Regions from separate parts of the Leucobacter sp. USCH14 genome, predicted to be linked through region 1. Evidence: predicted binding sites of a transcription regulator. Region 1 holds the regulator's gene; each other region holds the start of a gene.
What was found. The regulator LexA, encoded in region 1, represses DNA repair genes until DNA is damaged. The targets are predictions, from matches to a motif close to TCGAACANNTGTTCGA.

Region 2: the regulator LexA is predicted to act here: its motif matches at 2,747-2,762, upstream of ruvA (Holliday junction branch migration protein RuvA).
Region 3: the regulator LexA is predicted to act here: its motif matches at 1,161-1,176, upstream of PQI23_RS09020 (phosphorylase family protein).

The regions. Positions count from the first base shown of each region.
Region 1 is NZ_JAQPZP010000005.1:113,183-117,684, forward strand. It holds gene PQI23_RS07155 (hypothetical protein) at 1-1,005, shown strand, start outside; gene PQI23_RS07160 (methylenetetrahydrofolate reductase) at 1,002-1,907, shown strand; gene lexA (transcriptional repressor LexA) at 1,953-2,618, opposite strand; gene PQI23_RS07170 (hypothetical protein) at 2,881-3,285, shown strand; gene PQI23_RS07175 (histidinol-phosphate transaminase) at 3,330-4,418, shown strand; gene hisB (imidazoleglycerol-phosphate dehydratase HisB) at 4,464-4,502, shown strand, end outside.
Region 2 is NZ_JAQPZP010000008.1:62,300-66,801, reverse strand. It holds gene PQI23_RS09485 (DUF2207 domain-containing protein) at 1-640, opposite strand, end outside; gene leuA (2-isopropylmalate synthase) at 847-2,616, shown strand; gene ruvA (Holliday junction branch migration protein RuvA) at 2,816-3,448, shown strand; gene ruvB (Holliday junction branch migration DNA helicase RuvB) at 3,445-4,452, shown strand.
Region 3 is NZ_JAQPZP010000007.1:118,469-122,970, reverse strand. It holds gene PQI23_RS09030 (helix-turn-helix domain-containing protein) at 1-114, opposite strand, end outside; tRNA gene PQI23_RS09025 (tRNA-Ser) at 211-301, opposite strand; gene PQI23_RS09020 (phosphorylase family protein) at 536-1,096, opposite strand; gene PQI23_RS09015 (hypothetical protein) at 1,484-1,819, shown strand; gene PQI23_RS09010 (S-ribosylhomocysteine lyase) at 1,879-2,370, shown strand; gene PQI23_RS09005 (HAD family hydrolase) at 2,325-3,059, opposite strand; gene PQI23_RS09000 (nucleoside phosphorylase) at 3,056-3,808, opposite strand; gene PQI23_RS08995 (amidohydrolase) at 3,861-4,502, opposite strand, start outside.

The sequences.
Region 1 (4,502 bases):
CGCGACACCCTCGCAAGATTCGCGGAGACCGGTTCGCCCCTGGTGAGCGACGGCGAGCAGCGGCGGCAGAGCTTCTCCAGCTACCCGCTCGGCACCTCCTTCGCGGGTGACGTGCGCGAGGGGCCGGTGTTCGCGGTGTTCGCCGACGGGCACCATCGCGTGATCCCGAGCCTCGCGCGGGGCCCCTTCCGGTTCCGCTCGTGGGCGGCGGACGACGTCGCGGCCGCACGGCCGCTCACCCGTCTGCCGCTGAAGCAGGCGGTCGTCTCGCCGTCGATGCTGTCGCTCATGGTGCCCGCGGAGGGACTGGGCGACTACTCCCGCGATGCGTTCCTCGACGACGTCGTAGCCGGGTGCGCCGAGGATATCCGGCGCAGCTTCGCCGCCGGCGCCTCCCGCGTCAGCATCGATTTCACGGAGGGGCGGCTCGCGCTGCGCCGCGATCTGCGCGCTCCCTGGGCGGGCCCGGAGGCGCTGAGCGGATTCATCGATCTCATCAACCGCGTGCTCGCGGAGCTCACCCCCGAGCACCGCTCCGCAGTGGGCGTCCATACGTGCCCCGGCAACGACCACGACTCGGCGCACAGCGCCGATGTCGACTACGCCGCGCTGATCCCCGAGCTCTTCCAGATCGAGGCCGGATACTTCCTCGTGCAGGCCGCAAGCGAGAAGGAGCCGGATCGCGTGGCTCGACTCGTGGGGCGTCAGCTGCGGCAGCGCGCGCGCACATCGGCGGCGCCGCCGCGCGTGCTGCTCGGCGTCACCGACCCGACCAGCCCGAAGCTCGAGACCGCGGCGGAGGTGCGGGATCAGCTGGTGCGCGCGGCACGGTTCATCCCGGTCGAGCTACTCGGCTCGACGGACGACTGCGGGTTCTCCCCGTACCTCATCGACGAGAAACCGAAGCACGGATCGCCCGACTTCGCTCGCGACGTGGCGTTCGCGAAGATCGCCGCACGCGTGCGCGGCACGCGTCTCGCGCAGCAGGAGCTGAGCGGCGCATGAACTCGTTCCTGCTCCCCGCCCGCGCGGCGACGCGCGCCCGCTTCTCGTTCGAGGTGTTTCCGGCGCGCTCGGGCGCGGCCGCCCTCGCCCTCGGCCACGCCGTGCAGCATCTCTCCGCCGCCGATCCCGACTTCATCTCGGTCACCTACGGTGCGAACGGATCGAACCGCGACGCCTCGCTCGATCTGGTCGCGTACCTCCGCGACCACACCGATGCGCTGCCTCTGGCGCACCTGACGACGGTCGCGGAGAGCTCTGAGGCCGTGCGAGCCGCGATACACGCGATCATGGACGCCGGCGTGCACGACTTTCTCGCGCTCCGGGGCGATCCGCCTCGCGGGCTCGACGAGAGCGACGCTCGAGTCGCAGGCTCGATGAGTTCGCTGGAGCTGGTGCGACTGGTCGCGCAGGCCCGGGCCGAGCGACCCGCGCTGACGAGTGTCGGACGCACCGCGGTGGCTGCGTACCCGAACGGCCATCCGCTCTCGCGCTCGCGGGCCGAGGATATCGACTGGCTCGTCGCGAAGCAGGAGGCCGGTGCGAATCTCGCAATCTCGCAGCTGTTCTTCCGAGCCGAGGAGTACCTCTCGTTCGTCGACGACGCGCGGAGGGCGGGGCTCACCATGCCGGTGCTCCCCGGACTCATGCCGGTATCGACGAGCGCGCAACTCAGAAAGGTCGCCTCGCTCGCGGGCCGACCCGCTCCTTCAGAGCTCGCTCGCGCACTGGACGCAGAGGGCGGGTACGCACCCGAGCTGGGTGTCGAGCATACCGTCGCCCTCGCGCGGGAGCTGCTCGACGGAGGTGCGCCGTCGGTGCACCTCTATACGTTCAATCGGCACGAGCAAGTGCTCGCCGTGCTGCGGGAGCTAGGCTTGCTCACCCCTGACCCGGTCGTCTAGGCAGGCGCCCGGCGCCGTGCGCGCGCAGTCGGTGCGGGCTGAGCCTCAGACCGACCGGAACACAGCGACGACCCGGCCGAGCACCTCGGCATGGTCGCCGAGAATCGGCTCGAACGCGCTGTTGCGCGGCAGGAGCCAGGTGTGGCCGTCTCGACGCCGGAAGACCTTGACCGTCGCCTCCCCATCGAGCATCGCCGCCACGATGTCTCCGTTCTCCGCCTCTCGCTGCTGCCGGATCACGACGAAATCCCCGTCGCAGATGGCCGCGTCGACCATCGAGTCGCCGACGACGCGCAGCATGAAGAGCTGGCCGTCGCCGACGAGGGTGCGGGGGAGCGGCACGACCTCCTCGATCTGCTGATCGGCGGTGATGGGAACGCCGGCTGCAATCTGGCCGACCAGAGGAACGTACGCCGCCTCCTCCGGGCGCTGCACGGGCTCCTCCGCGAGTGCGGCCGAAGTCGATGCCAGTTCGACCAGGATCTCGAGGGCTCGTGGGCGATTCGAGTCGCGCCTGATGTACCCGCCCAGCTCCAGCCGACTGAGCTGGTGCGTGACGCTCGAGAGCGAGGAGAGACCGACCGCGTCGCCGATCTCGCGCATGCTCGGGGGATACCCGCGGCTCTCCACCGAACGCGCGATGCACTCGAGGATGGCCTGCTGCTTCTCGCTCAGCGGCTTCGCGGATCGGGGCGCGGCTACGTCGCTCATCGCTGTCCTTTCTGGCCCAGAGGGCGATGCGGAGGGGGCGCGATCCATGAATGTCGGTGGGTGCTGATTCAGTGATCCCGTTGATCGAAACCATAGCCGTACTGCTCGAACACCGGCAAACGTATGTTCGAGTGTCGCGGGAAAACATCGAAACATATCTTCGAACGAACGGTTGCGGTTTCGAATCATCGAATATATATTCGAAACAGATGTTCGGCGCCGGCCTCGGTCGGCCCTCATCGCATCAGGAAGGGAAGTCGACATGCGTGCAGCAGCGGTTCTGGGTCAGCAAGTGCAGGGGTCGAGCGATGTCTCGGGCAAGCTCCGTCTGACTCGGCGTGGTCGTATCGTTCTGGGGGCGTTCCTCACGGTGCTCGCGGCCGGGGCGCTCGCTCTCTTCGCCTCGCTCGCCGCTCCGGAAGCGATGGCCTCCGGCGAGGGCCCGAACGGCGAGCAGTTCGAGTACGTGGTGGTGCAGCCGGGGAGCTCGCTGTGGTCGCTCGCGTCCGATCTCGACCCGACTGCGGACCCGCGAGACCTCATCACCGAGATTGTTCAGCTGAACCAGCTCGAGGATTCGTCAGTGCAGGCCGGGGAGGCGATCGCGGTTCCGCTGCGGTACTCCGACAACCCGTTGGTGGTATCGGGCGACGAAGTGGGTGCGTGAGCGCGTCAGCCGGGAGGGCCTCTGCGCGGCCCTAAACTATCGGGGTGACTAGCTTGAGCGATCTTCCACTTCGTGACAACCTCGTGGGTCAGCAGCCCTACGGCGCGCCTCAGGACGCGGTTCGGGTGAGCTTGAACGTCAACGAGAACACGCATCCCATTCCGGAGCACGTCGCGATCGACATCGTGCAGTCCCTCGCTCGAGCGGTCACGGGAGTGAACCGGTACCCCGATCGTGAGTTCGTCGAGTTGCGCGCTGCGCTCGCCGGGTATCTCGGTCACGGACTGTCGGCTGAGCAGCTGTGGGCTGCGAACGGTTCGAACGAGGTGCTCCAGCAGGTGCTGCAAGCATTCGCGGGCCCGGGCCGATCTCTGCTGAGCTTCACGCCGACCTATTCCATGTACCCGCTGCTCGCCGCCGGCACGGATACCGAGTGGATCGGCGTCGAACGCCCGGTCGATTACGCGCTCACTCCCGAGGGAGTGGTGCACGCGCTCCGCGAGCACACGCCGGACGTCGCGATTCTCTGCGGCCCCAACAACCCGACGGGTTCGACGCTCGACCGCGAGGTGATCCTCGCCGCCTATGACGCGTTCGACGGCATGCTCGTCATCGACGAGGCGTACCAGGAGTTCGATACGGAGCGGGAGAGCGCGGTTGCGCTGCTTCCCGGTCGGCATCGCCTGATCGTCTCCCGCACGATGAGCAAAGCGTTCGCGTTCGCGGGCGTGCGCCTCGGGTACCTCGCCGCCGACCCGGCCGTGATCGACGCGCTGCGGCTGGTTCGGCTCCCGTACCACCTCTCCGCACTCACGCAGGCGGCGGCGACCGCTGCGATCCGCCACGCCGACGCGATGCTCGCGACCGTCGCCGACATCAGCGCGCAGCGGGATCGCCTCGCGCGCGCCCTCTCCGAGCTCGGCTACCGCGTGCACCCCTCCGGAGCGAACTTCCTGCTCGTCGGGGGGTTCGCCGATCCCGCCGCGACGTTCGAGGAGCTGCGAGCGCGTGGGATCCTCATCCGCAACCTCAGCATCCCGGGGCACCTGCGCATCACCGCGGGAACCGAGGCGGAGACGAGCGCTGTGATCGACGCGATCGCCTCGCTCGGCCCGGGCGGCGCCCGCGCGTGATCCGGCTGCCCCGTGGCCTCCCTCGACGCCGATAGACTGGTGACCATGACTGCAGCACCCCGCACCGCCTCGCTCGAGCGCTCG
Region 2 (4,502 bases), on a different contig from region 1:
AGCCGGTTCCGCCCGCCGCCGCACTCATATCGCACGCGTCGGTCGAACCCGCACTGCCCGCGTAGCATCGAGCGTCGCCGGTGACGCGATCCGCCAGGCCCGGGCCGAACGAGATCGTCGCGTCGAAGCGATCGATCGGCTGCTCGTGCTCGAAGTCCACGAGGTCCCAGTAGAACTCGTCGGCCGCACCGTCTTCTCGAGCGAGCACCACGTCCTGGAGCGTGTAGGAGATCACGTACGTCTGCACGCCCCGGACGAATCGATCGTCGCCGGTGAGCACCGCCACGAAGCCGTCCTCCTCTTCGATCTCGAACGGCACGGCCGCGCCCGAGGCGTCGGTCACCGAGAAGTTCGCCGGATCGGTCGAGCTGCCCTCGTACTCCTCCGGCAGACCGCGGACGATGCCGCGATTCTGATCGAAGTCGGGAAACTCCGCCACGAGCGTCTCCGTCACCTGAGCGACGGCTCGCCCCTCCGCGTCGGTGTCGATCTCGTACGCGACATCCCAGCTCCGATAGGAGAAATCGGAGACGTCGGCTTCCGCGGGAGCGGGCGACTGGGGGAGGGCCCAAGCCGCCGCCGCGGCGACGACCGCGAGAGCGACGGCGCCGCCGCGAAGTATGCGCATGCCTGTGGTCATGGCAATCAGGCTATGCCACGTGGGCGCACCACGCCCGGAATCCGCGCGGGCACGGCGTCAGCTGCTAGAGTGATCGGCATGCTGTTCGGCTCGCTTCTCCTTAGCTGCCGCGACGAGTCCTCGACTTCGAACTGATCAGTCTCTGGCCTCCCTCGTCGCGGTGTTCGTGTTTGGCTGAGCAAGACCACGACGAGAAAGACGAGTTCATGCAGAACCTGCAGCAGCCCTCCGGGATGCCGACGCATCGGTACCGCCCGTTCCACGAGATCATCGATGTCGATCTCCCCGATCGCACCTGGCCGACGAAGCGAATCACCGAGGCGCCGCGCTGGTGCGCGGTCGACCTGCGCGACGGCAATCAGGCGCTCATCGATCCGATGAGCCCCGAACGCAAGCGGATCATGTTCGATCTGCTCGTCAAGATGGGGTACAAGGAGATCGAGGTCGGGTTCCCATCGGCGAGCCAGACCGACTTCGACTTCGTGAGGCATCTCATCGAAGACGGCGCCATCCCCGACGACGTCACCATCCAAGTGCTGACCCAGGCGCGCGAGCACCTGATCACCCGCACCTACGAGTCGCTCATCGGCGCCAAGCGCGCCATCGTGCACCTCTACAACTCCACGAGCATCCTGCAGCGAGACGTCGTATTCCGGTCGGATCGTGCGGGCATCAAGCAGATCGCCATCGAGGGGGCCAAGCTCTGCAGGGCGAGCGAGCACATCTGCCCCGACACCGAGATCTACTACGAGTACTCGCCCGAGTCGTACACGGGAACCGAGCTCGAGTACGCCGTCGAGGTGTGCAATGACGTGCTGGAGGTGCTCGAGCCGACCGCCGACCGCAAGGTGATCATCAATCTTCCCGCCACGGTCGAGATGGCGACGCCCAACGTGTACGCCGATTCGATCGAGTGGATGAGCCGCCATCTCGACCACCGCGAGAACGTGATCCTCTCACTGCACCCGCACAACGACCGCGGTACGGCCGTGGCTGCCGCCGAACTCGGATACCAGGCGGGCGCCGACCGCATCGAGGGCTGCCTCTTCGGGAACGGGGAGCGCACCGGCAACGTCGATCTCGTCGCACTCGGCATCAACCTGTTCACGCAGGGCATCGACCCGCAGATCGACTTCTCTCGTCTCGACGAGGTGCGCCGCACCGCCGAGTACTGCAACCAGCTGCGGGTGCCCGAGCGCAGCCCGTGGGCCGGGGACCTCGTCTACACGGCGTTCTCGGGGTCGCACCAGGACGCGATCAAGAAGGGCTTCGAGCGGATGGCGCAGGACGCCGAAGCGGCGGGCACCAGCGTCGACGAGATCGAGTGGGCCGTACCGTACCTGCCCGTCGACCCGAAGGACCTGGGCCGCTCCTATGAGGCCGTGATCCGTGTGAACTCGCAGTCGGGCAAGGGAGGCGTCGCCTACCTGCTCAAGACTGACCACCACCTCGACCTGCCGCGCCGCTTGCAGATCGAGTTCAGCTCCGTGGTGCAGGGCGTGACGGACTCCGAGGGCGGTGAGATGTCCAGCGATGAGATCTGGCGCATCTTCCAGGACGAGTACCTGCCCGCGCAGGCCGACGACGCCGAGACCTGGGGGCGGTACAAGCTCCTCCGCACCGCGGCGACGAGCGCGGGGGACGGCATCACCGAACTGGTCGTGGACTACCGCGTCGGATCGGAGGATCAGCGGCTCACGGGCCGCGGCAACGGCCCCGTCGATGCATTCCTCAACGCGCTCAACGCGACCGGCCACTCGGTCACGCTGTTCGACTACGTCGAGCACGCGATGAGCTCCGGTGGCGACGCGGTGGCGGCCGCCTACGTCGATCTCGAGGTCGACGGGCAGCGCCTCTGGGGCGTGGGCATCGACGCCGACACGAGCCGGGCCACGCTCGAGGCGATCGTGAGCTCCGTCAACCGCGCGGTCCGCAACCGCAACCGCGAAGCCGTCGTGGAGCCTGCGAACGCCTGAGGCGGCGTCGCGTGTCGCAAGCCGCGGACCGCGACGCGTTCGTCTCTCACCCGAGCGGGGTCACTTCTCGTGCGTGTCCCACTCGCGACACGCACGGAGAGTGACCCCGCTCGCATGGAGGAGTTCGCGTTCGTAGATATGTTCGAGCACGCGGTGTGGCGATACGCCGAATCGCTGCGAGGTCTTCTAGGGTGAACCTGTGATTGCTTCGATTCGCGGGCCCGTGCTCGCTGCGGGTGCCGGATGGGTCGTCGTCGAGGTCGGCGGCCTCGGGATGCGCGTCGAGGTGCCGAGCGGGCGCGTCTCACCGGCGAATGCGGGGGATGAGCTGCGGCTGCACACGTCCCTCGTGGTGCGCGAGGACTCACTGACGCTCTTCGGGTTCTCGTCGGAGGCGGAGTTGGACGTCTTCGGGCATCTGATCGCCGTCTCCGGCGTGGGGCCGCGCAGCGCCCTGGGCGTGCTGTCGGCGCTCACGCCCTCCGAGATCGCGGCGGCGGTGGCGCTCGACGACGAGAAGCCGTTCCGCAAAGTGTCGGGGATCGGCCCGAAGACGGCCAAGCTCATCACGCTGTCGCTCGCCGGCAAACTCGCGCACCTCGCGCTCGAGTCGGATGCGACGGCCGCGGTTGTTCAAGCCCCGTCCGATGCGATCGCTGAGGGCGTGCTCGAGGGACTCGTCGGTCTGGGCTGGGCCGACGCCGAGGCGGGCCAGGCCGTGCAAGACGCTCGTGATGCCGGTGCTCCCGATGACAGCGCGGGCTTGCTGCGCGCTGCCCTCGCCCTGTTGCAGGCGGGCCGCGGAGCACGAGGATCGCGAGGCGCCCGATGAGCGGAGAGCTCTCGGCGCAGGCGACCGCGTCTGAACGGGGCTACGAGGGTGCGCTCAGACCTGGCAGTCTCGCCGAGTTCGTCGGCCAGTCGAAGGTGCGTCGGCAACTCGGGCTGCTGCTGGACGCGGCGACGATGCGCCGCCACACGCCCGATCACATCTTGCTCGCCGGGCCGCCGGGGCTCGGGAAGACGACGCTGTCGATGATCGTCGCCGCGGAGCTCGACAAACCGCTGCATCAGACCTCGGGGCCGGCGATTCAGCACGCCGGCGATCTCGCGGCCGTTCTTTCGGCGCTCACACCGGGCGAGGTGCTCTTCATCGACGAGATCCACCGCATGGCCCGCAGCGCCGAAGAGATGCTGTACCTCGCGATGGAGGACTTCAAGGTCGACATCATGGTGGGCAAGGGCGCCGGCGCCACCTCGGTGCCGCTCGAGCTCTCGCCCTTCACGCTCGTGGGTGCGACGACGCGCGCCGGTCTGCTGCCCAATCCGCTGCGCGACCGCTTCGGCTTCACCGCCCACCTCGAGTTCTACTCGGACGACGAGCTCTCGAAGGTGGTGAGCCGCGCGTCCCGGCTCATCGAGTTCGTGCTCTCGGAGAGCGGCGTGGACGAGATCGCGCGACGCTCGCGCGGCACCCCGCGTATCGCGAACCGTCTACTGCGGCGGGTGCGCGATTACGGCCTCGTGCACGACCTGCCCGGCGACGCCTCCACCGTGCAGGCCGCGCTCGCCCTCTACGATGTCGACGATCATGGGCTGGACCGGCTCGACCGCGAGGTGCTGCGCGCTGTGGTCGAGCGGTTCAACGGTGGGCCCGTCGGGCTCTCGACGCTCGCGGTCTCTGTGGGCGAGGAAGCGGAGACGATCGAAGCGGTGGTCGAACCGTTCCTCGTGCGGACCGGCCTGCTCTCCCGCACTCCGCGCGGTCGCGTCGCGACGCGATTGGGTTGGGAGCACGTGGGTGCGGTTCCGCCGGGTGCATCCGGCGAAGAGTAGGGGAGCGTTCCCAGCGGCAACCCGTTAAACTGATGCAATCTGTGCCTCAG
Region 3 (4,502 bases), on a different contig from region 1:
ACCGCTCGATTCGGCGACCTGGCGCATCGTCAGGTGACGCGCGATTCGTGCACGGCGCAGCTTGGCGCCGATTCGTGCACGTTCCGGGTACGACCCCGCTTCTAGTACAACCATCGCGCTCCCTCGGTGACTCGCCCTATCCCATCTTCATCGGCGAAGACGAGAAGCCCCCGAGATTCTCATTCGGAGGATCTCGGGGGCTTGCACATGTGGCGGTGACGGTGGGATTTGAACCCACGGTAGGGGGTTACCCTACACAACTTTTCGAGAGTTGCACCTTCGGCCGCTCGGACACGTCACCGCGGAAGATCCTACGGGATGCGATCCCGGCGCGCCAATCGAGCCGGCCGGGGCGCGCCGGCACTGCAAAGCTCGCGCCTGCGCGAAGAGCGAGAGCGCACTTTGTGCGCACCCCTCACTTCGAAGCAGCACAAAACGGGATCTCGTCGAGATGCGCTCCTGTACCTCCGGGCGCCGCAACTGCTCACCGCCACGGGAATAATCGCACAGCGACACCGCGCCCCCACCGCGCCCCCTACGCCAGCCGCGCGTCCCAGAACTCGCGCAGCTGCTCGCTCTTGCGGAAGACGATCGTGTCCCACTCCTCGTCGGTGGTCGACGAGTCGGCGAAGTCGGAGGGCACCTTGAAGATCTGCAGCGCCGCACCGAAGCGAGCGCACACGCTCGCGTAGGCGTAGGCCTCCATATCCACCAGGTTCGCGCCGAGCCCCGCGATCGTCGCGCGTTGCTCGTCGTTCTGCACGAAGACGTCGCCCGTGGCGATGACGGCGGTGGCCTCGGGGGGCAGGATCGCGTCGCCCGCCGGCCGCAACTCCGGCGACGGCAGCGAGAAGTCGTGCTGCACGACCCCGGTGATCTGGTACACAGTGTCGAGCGATGGGCGCTCGGGGCCGTCGCTCACCACGCCCGCGGTGCCGAGCACCACGACGCGCTCCACCGGCCGCTCCGAGAGCTCGGCGGCGAGCGCCACCGCCGCATTGACCTTGCCGACGCCCGTCACGAGGTGCTCTACGTCGGCGAAGGCGGACGCCTCGTCGCGGTGGGCGAACACGAGCAGGGTCGCAGGTTCAGACATCGGCACTCCCAGCGGCGCTCGCGCGCCCGTCGATCCACATATTCGAACCCAACACTAGCGCTTCTCGAAAATGTGTTCTAATATGAAGGGTCGGGTTCGCGAGCCGTACGCATGATCGCCAACGATTGGCACGTCGAGATCACCTCAACTCTGCGACAGGTGCCGCGATACCCACCAAGCACCGAAGGCCTCAGACGAGGCTGGTCCCCCGATGAGACCGGTGCAGATGCGCTCCGCTTTCGATCCTGAAGATCGAGCGGGCTGTACCGACGCAGCCCCGGCGATGCAGCGCAGGGCTCCGAGCGAGCCCATCCCCCGAGAATCGCTCGGGGATCGCGCACCGTGACGGTGCGCTGAGAAAGGAACACCATGACTTCGCATACCCGTATGCCCCAACACCAGAATCCCGTCCACCAGAAGCCCATCCACCAGATGCCCGGCACCGCTGACGCGCGCCCCGCCATCGCGGCTCCCCTGCGCACCCCGTACCACTCCCTGAGCGGAGCGGACGACATGCTCGTACCCGCCTGGGCGCAGCGCCGCTCGGTCTACCGGAGCTCGGGCCGCACCCTGTACCTCGTCGAGACCGACCGTCTCACCGACGCGCGCAGCGATCTCAAGCGGCTCGATCGAGCCGGCTGGAACGTGAGCGTCTCCGAATCCCCGTCGAGCGCGCGAGCGCGCATCGCCCTGACCCGCAAGGATCTGGCCCGCGCAGCCTGAGCGGTGCACGCGGCGTAACCTGCGCCGCGTGCATCGTTCCCCGTGAGAAACTGGGGCGCATGAGCGATGTCGAACTTGCCGAAGTAGAGAGCTTCTCCCTGGACCACACGAAGGTGCTGGCCCCGTACGTGCGCCTCATCGGCGTGGAGCGCGGCCCCAAGGGCGACGCGATCTCGAACTTCGACATCCGCCTGGTGCAGCCGAACGAGGCGGAGATTCCGACCGCCGGTCTGCACACCATCGAGCACACCCTCGCCGCGCTGCTGCGCACCCGCTTCGAGGGGCTCATCGACATCTCGCCGTTCGGCTGCCGCACGGGGTTCCACCTCATCGCGTGGGGCGAGCCGACGGTCGAGACGGTCGCCGAGGCGATCAAGAGCTCGCTCACCGACCTGGCCGAGCGCATCACTTGGAGCGACGTGCCCGGCACGGAGGCGGTGAGCTGCGGCAACTACCGCGATCACAGCCTGCACTCGGCCCGGGAGTGGGCGAAGGTCGTGCTCGCTCAGGGCATCAGCCTCGACGCGTTCGACCGCTCGCGCATCGCGTAGTCGTCGATCAGGCCGGGGAGCTCGCTCATGCTCGAGAACACGAGCGAAGCTCCGGCGCCGCGCAGCGCATCGCGGTGGGTGCTCACCGGGCTTCCCGGTGAGAACCCGAAGACGGTCGCACCCGCCGCGATTCCGGCGGTGACCCCGGCGACCGTGTCCTCGACCACGAGTGCCGTGGCCGGGTCGACCCCGAGCGCCGCCGCGGCCGCGAGGTAGACGTCGGGAGCGGGCTTGCTGTGCGCCTGCTCCATGCCGCTGAACACTCGGTCGCCGAACCAGCGCCCGAGCCGCGTGACCTCGAGCTGCATGGTGATCTTCACGCGATCCGCACCCGAGGCGAGGGCGATGCGCTCGCCGAAGCGCTCGGTGATCGCGGTGAGCATCTCGTCCGCGCCGGCGACGGGGCGCACGCTGACGCGCAGTGCGTCATCCCGGCGCACGTGGAACTCGTGAATCCAGGCATCGGTGATGCGGAAGCCGGTGTTCGCCAGGATCACCTCCCACTCGTCGACGAGGGCGCGGCCGATGAAGGTGCGCACGGTCTCCTCGTACGAGATCTCCCACCCCAGCTCGCGCAGCATCTCGGCGAGCAGCCCGATGGTGATCGTCTCGGAGTCGACGAGCACGCCGTCGCAGTCGAAGAGCACCGCCGAGAACGGCGATTGCGCGGTCGGCAGCAGCACGCTCACGACACCAGCACGTCGAGGGCCGCCGTGAGCGCGGCGTCGACCGCGGTGACGACGATCTCGCGATATGGATCGTACTCGCCCATATCGGTGTCGTCGGCGGCAAGCGGGTTGCCGTCGATGGCGAACACGCCGCCCGCCTCGATGCCGTGCAGCGCGGCGATGACGAACAGGGTCGCCGCCTCCATCTCGACGGCGGCGACTCCCGCGCGCTGCCACAGTGCCAGGTCGACGCCGGTGATGACGTCGCTCGGGTAGAACATGTCGCCGGTGAGCACGATGCCGCTGTGCACGTCGAGCCCCGACCGATTCGCCGCTTCCCGGAGCGCCACGGTCAGCTCGGGGGTCGTGACCGCCGGGAACTCGGTCGGCACGAGCTGGTGACTCACGCCGTCGGCGCGAACCGCGCCGGTCGCGACAACCACGGCGCCGTCGACGATGCCGGGCTGCATGCCGCCCGCGGTGCCCGACCGGATGATGCGCGTCACCCCGCCGCGGGCGAGCTCCTCGAAGCACACCGCGGCTCCCGCTCCCCCGACGCCGTGCGATGCGACCGTCACGGGAACGCCCTTCCAGGTGCCCGCGTACACGTGGTACTCGCGGTTCACGGCGAGCTGCCGCACGTCGTCGAGGCGTTCGGCGACGCGTGCGGCGCGTGCGGGGTCGCCGACGACGAGTGCGCGATCGGCGAGGTCGGAGACGCGGGCGCGCAGCAGGGGCAGTTCGGCATCGGCGGGGAGTCGGACGGGCATGTGTGGCCTTTCGGTGTGTCGGGAATGGAATGCGGTGAGGGCGCGCGTGCGCTCAGGCGTCTCGCGCGGCGGCGCTCAGGCGTTCGCGGGCTTCCGCGGCCCGCTGCCGAATCGCATCGGCGTCGAGGGTCAGGTGCTCGCCTTCGGCGTAGACGTGCCGGCCGCCGATGAAGACGTGGCGTACGTCGGCCCCGGTCGCTGCGAATCCGAGGTGCGAGACGAGCGCCGAGGTGTCGAAGGGAATCGCGGCGGATCCCGTGACGTCGAGCGCGATCACGTCGGCGAGGCGCCCGACCTCGAGCGCCCCGGTCTCGGGGAAGCCGATCGCTTCGGCCCCGCGCCGCGTCGCGATGTCGAGCACGTCGGCGGCCCGCACGATCGCCGCGTCGCGATGCGCGCCGCGGTGCAGGATGGTGCCGGTCTTGATCTCCTCGAAGAGATCGAGCGTGTTGTTGCTCGCAACGGAGTCCGTGCCGAGCGAGATGCGCAGCCCCGCGGCCTCCCACTCCGGCAGCCGGGCGATGCCGTTGCCGAGCTTCAGGTTCGAGACGGGGTTGTGGCTCACGGCGGTTCCGGTGCGCGCGAACAGCGCGATCTCGTCGTCGGTGAGATGCACGCAGTGCGCGGCGAGCACGTCGGCCTCGAAGAGCCCGAGGGAGTCGAGGTGGGCAGCCGGGGTCGCCCCGTAGCGCTC